2 regions of the Nonomuraea sp. NPDC047897 genome follow, and region 1 is predicted to be linked to the other one. Evidence: predicted binding sites of a transcription regulator. Region 1 holds the regulator's gene; the other holds the start of a gene.

Region 1 (2,467 bases):
TCAGCACGGTGCCGAGCGCCGCGGCCGTCATCGGGATCTGCACCGTGCAGTGCAGGTCGTCGCCGCGCCGCTCGAAGATCTCGTGCGGGCGTTCGACGATCTCCAGGAACAGGTCTCCGGGCGGGCCGCCGCCGGGGCCGATCTCACCCTCGCCGGCGAGCTGGATGTGGGTGCCGTCCTCGACACCCGCCGGGATGCGGACCTTGATCGTACGGCGGGTGCGCACCCGGCCGTCGCCGGAGCACTCCTGGCACGGGTTGCGGATGAGCGAGCCGAAGCCGCCGCACTGCGGGCACGGCCGCGACGTCATGACCTGGCCCAGGAACGACCGCGTCACCTGCGAGATCTCGCCGCGCCCGTTGCACATGTCACAGGTGTCGGGGTGGGTGCCCGGCGCGGCCCCGGCGCCCTGGCACACCTCGCACAGCACGGCCGTGTCGACGACCAGCTCGCGGGTGGTGCCGAACGCGGTCTCGCGCAGGTCCAGCTCGACCCGGATCGTGGCGTTGCGTCCCCGGCGCGCGCGCGAGCGGGGCCCGCGCGCGCCGCCCGCCGTACCGAAGAAGGCGTCCATGATGTCGCTGAACGGGAACCCGGCACCGAAGCCGCCGGCCCCAGCGCCCGCGCCGGCGCCGCCGAACGGGTCGGCCCCCAGGTCGTACATCTGGCGCTTGTTGGCATCGGACAGGACCTCGTAGGCCTGCGTGATCTCCTTGAACCGCTCCTGGGTCTCAGGGTCGGGGTTCACATCGGGGTGCAGCTCCCGGGCCAGTCTCCGGTACGCCTTCTTGATCTCGTCCTGACTGGCGTCACGGCGCACCCCGAGGGTGGCGTAGTAGTCGCTGTTTGCCACTTATCGACCTCTTATGATGCAGCCAGGATCTGGCTGACGTAGCGTGCCACCGCGCGCACGGCGCCCATCGTCACGGGGTAGTCCATCCTCGTGGGACCCAGCACGCCGAGCCGGGCCAGTTGATTGTCGCCAGAACCGTATCCGGTGGCGACGACGGACGTGCCGCGAAGGTAGGGGTTTTCGGAGCCGATGCGCACGGTGAGCGCGGACGGGGTGTCTGAGGAAGTCTCGCCGAGCAGCCGCATGAGCACGACGTGCTCCTCCAGCGCCTCGAGCACGTCTCGCAGGCCCGTGGCGAAGTCGGCGCCGGCCAGGTTGGCCGCCCCGGCGAAGACGATCTTCTCGTCGTGCCGTTCGACGAGCGTCTCCAGCAGGACCGACAGGATCGTCGCCACCGCGGGCCGGTCCTCGGCCGGAAGCCGCTCGGGCAGGTCGGCGACCAGCTCGGGCACGGTGCTGAGGCCGCACCCGTCGAGGCAGGAGTTGAGCACGGCGCGCAGGTGGGCGATGCGGTGGTCCTCCACCACCTCGGGCAGCTCGACCACCCGCTGCTCGACCCGGCCGGTGTTGGTGATCAGCACGAGCATGACGCGCCGCTCGCTGAGCGGCACCAGCTCGACGTGCCGGACCGTCGAGCGGGTCAGCGTCGGGTACTGCACGACGGCGACCTGCCGGGTCAGCTGCGCGAGCAGGCGCACGGTGCGCATGACCACGTCGTCGAGGTCGATCGCGCCTGCCAGGAACGTCTCGATCGCCCGCCGCTCGGCCGCCGACAGCGGCTTCACCTGCGACAACCTGTCGACGAACAGGCGGTAGCCCTTGTCCGTCGGCACGCGGCCGGCGCTGGTGTGCGGCTGGGTGATGTAGCCCTCCTCCTCCAGCGCGGCCATGTCGTTGCGGACCGTGGCCGGGGAGACCTTCAGGTTGTGGCGCTCGGCCAGCGCCTTGGAGCCCACCGGTTCGTTGGTGGACACGTAATCTTCGACAATGGCGCGGAGCACCGCCAGTTTCCGCTCGTCGAGCACGTGCTCACCTCCTGCTTGCCTTCCGGGAACCGCTCTAGCACTCTGTGTTCCCGAGTGCCAAGTGTACGGCCGTTGCCTGGAAGGTGCGATAACAGCCGAGCACCGGGGTGCCTGGCGTGGCCGAACCTCCAGGCCTCAGACTGGCCGCTATGACCGATGATTCTCCGTCCCAGCCGAGCGGCCCGCAGCCCGGGCCCGGTCCGCGACCCGGTCAGGCCCCCTCGTCCTCCGGCGCCCCCTCCCCCGCAGGGCAGTCCGGCGCCGATCCCGCGGCCGCCTCCCCGCCCACGTCGGAGCCCCCTCCCGCTGCCGAACCGGCCCCCGAACCGCGCGTCGCACCGCCCTCCGAGCCGCCGTCCGAGCCGCCGTCCGGCGGCCCGTCCTACGGCGAGGCGCCCCCTCCCGGCGGGCCTGTGTACGGGTCCCAGCCCCACCGCGCCCCGGGCTACGGTCCGCCCGGCGCTTTCGGCGGCTACGGGCAGCCCACCGCCGCCCCTGGCTACGGACAGCAACCGCCGAGCGCCCCCGGCTACGGACAGCAACCACCGAGCGCCCCTGGCTATGGGCAGCAACCACCGAGCACTCCCGG
Region 2 (2,467 bases), on a different contig from region 1:
CTTGACCTCCCCCCTGACGGACACCCACTCGGCCTCGGCGCCGTCGGGGATGAACGCGTACGGGATGCCCGGCGCGACCTTCAGGCAGGCTCGCCGGGACCGGGCCACGAGGTCGAGGACGACCGGCCACGGCGGGGAGTAGGCGAGCGGATCGAACGTGCGGCCCCGCGCCCCGCGCCGTGCCGGGTCGGCGAACAGCACGTCGTGATCCTCCGGCCGCACCGAGGCGGCGTCGGCCACCCGCACCGTGATCCGGTCGGCGAGCCCGAGCGCCTCGGCGTTGGCCCTGGCGACGGCGACGGTCAGCGGGTCGGCGTCCACGGCGTCCACGACGCAACCCGCCCGTGCCAGCGCCAGGAAGTCACCCCCGACCCCGCAGCAGACGTCCACCACCCGCAGCCCGCCCGCTGAGGCCGGGGCCACGTCCCGAGCGGGAGCCATGTCGGGAGCCGGAGCCATGTCGGGAGTGGGAGCCATGTCGGGGGCCGTGTTTGGGGCCGGGAGCGTGTCTGGGGCCGGGGCCGGGAGGGCGCAGCCGGTGAGGCGGCGCGCCCGGTGGGCGGCGACGTCGGCGCGGGTGGCCTGCTCAAGCCCGTGCGGTGTGAAGAACATCAGCTCGGCGTCGGCCCCGAACTTGGCCCGCGCCCGCTCCCTGAGCGCCGTCTGGGTGAGCGCCGCCGACACGAGCGCGGCGTCGTAGGTCCTGCGCAGCCGGGTCGCCGCCGCCACCGGATCGGCGCCGCGCAGCTCCCGCGCCTCCTCCAGAGCGCGCCGGCCGCGCGAGGTCAGCAGCTCGGTGAAGGCGTCGAGGTCCACGCCGTACGACGTTAGCGCCTCGCCCCCGGTACGGGCGCCGCCGGAGGGGGTGACCGCCCTCCGGAGGTGGCCAGGACGAACCCGGTCGAAGGCCCCGCCTGCCTCGCCAAATGGGCATGTCTCGGTCCTGATCGCTCTGAGCAGACGCGTTCGTGTTGACTGTCAAGCCCCTCTTGCATATGTTTCCTGTTGGCACTCTCCCCTTGAGAGTGCCAACGTGCGACGAGGCAGGTCTGGCACCCGCGACGGCAGGCCCCGCTGGTCGCCTCTTCTGATCATTCAAATCTGAAGGGGAGGTCCGATCGTGACGACCGCCACCAAGGTTCCCGTTAAGCCGCTCGGCGACCGCATTGTGGTGCAGCCGCTCGAGGCAGAGCAGACCACCGCTTCCGGCCTGGTCATTCCTGACACCGCCAAGGAGAAGCCGCAGGAGGGCAAGGTCCTCGCGGTGGGCCCGGGCAACTGGGACGAGGACGGCGACAAGCGCATCCCGCTCGACGTGAGCGAGGGCGACATCGTTCTCTACAGCAAGTACGGCGGCACCGAGGTCAAGTACGGCGGCGAGGAGTACCTCGTGCTCTCCGCCCGCGACGTTCTCGCGATCATCGAGAAGTAAGCCGGTCGTGTCGGGCCCCGGGCGCTCTCTTGCGGCCGGGGCCTTCGACACCAGGAGAGGACTTTCAGCAAAATGGCGAAGATCCTGGAGTTCGACGAGGACGCCCGGCGCGCGCTCGAGCGTGGCGTCAACGCCCTCGCGGATGCCGTGAAGGTTACCCTCGGCCCGCGTGGCCGCAACGTCGTCATCGACAAGAAGTTCGGTGCTCCGACGATTACGAACGACGGCGTGACCATCGCTCGTGAGATCGAGCTGGAGGAGCGCTACGAGAACCTCGGCGCCCAGCTCGCCAAGGAAGTGGCCACCAAGACCAACGACATCGCGGGTGACGGCACGACCACCGCGACCGTCCTGGCCCAGGCCATGGTCCGTGAGGGCCTGCGCAACGTGGCGGCCGGCGCCTCGCCGCTGTCGCTCAAGCGCGGCATCGACAAGGCGGCCAAGGAGATCAGCGACAAGCTGCTCGCCAGCGCCCGCCCGGTCGAGGACAAGAAGGAGATCGCGAACGTCGCGACCATCTCCGCCCAGGACGCCAAGATCGGCGACCTGATCGCCGAGGCGTTCGACAAGGTCGGCAAGGACGGCGTCCTGACGGTCGAAGAGTCCAACGCCATGGGCATGGAGCTCGAGTTCACCGAGGGCCTCCAGTTCGACAAGGGCTACCTGTCGGCCTACATGGTCACCGACCCCGAGCGCATGGAGTCCGTCCTCGAGGACGCCTACATCCTGCTCACCCAGGGCAAGGTCTCCTCGATCGCCGACTTCCTGCCGCTGCTGGAGAAGGTCGCGCAGACCAAGAAGCCGCTGCTCGTGGTCGCCGAGGACGTCGAGGGCGAGGCCCTGGCCGTCCTGGTCACCAACAAGATCCGCGGCACGTTCACCTCCGTCGCCGTCAAGGCGCCGGGCTTCGGTGACCGCCGCAAGGCGATGCTGCAGGACATGGCGATCCTCACCGGCGGCCAGGTCGTCAGCGAGGAGATCGGCCTCAAGCTGGAGAACGTCGGTCTCGAGGTTCTCGGCCAGGCCCGCCGCGTC

What was found. The regulator HrcA, encoded in region 1, represses chaperone genes, less so after heat shock. The targets are predictions, from matches to a motif close to TTGGCACTCTCNNNNNGAGAGTGCCAA.
Region 2: the regulator HrcA is predicted to act here: its motif matches at 1,006-1,032, upstream of groES (co-chaperone GroES).

What each region holds. Positions count from the first base shown of each region.
Region 1 is NZ_JBIDCC010000009.1:275,828-278,294, reverse strand. Features, by position in the region: gene dnaJ (molecular chaperone DnaJ) at 1-853, opposite strand, end outside; gene hrcA (heat-inducible transcriptional repressor HrcA) at 865-1,878, opposite strand; gene ACGF0J_RS22270 (hypothetical protein) at 2,028-2,467, shown strand, end outside.
Region 2 is NZ_JBIDCC010000001.1:91,688-94,154, forward strand. Features, by position in the region: gene ACGF0J_RS00455 (methyltransferase domain-containing protein) at 1-816, opposite strand, end outside; gene groES (co-chaperone GroES) at 1,118-1,432, shown strand; gene groL (chaperonin GroEL) at 1,505-2,467, shown strand, end outside.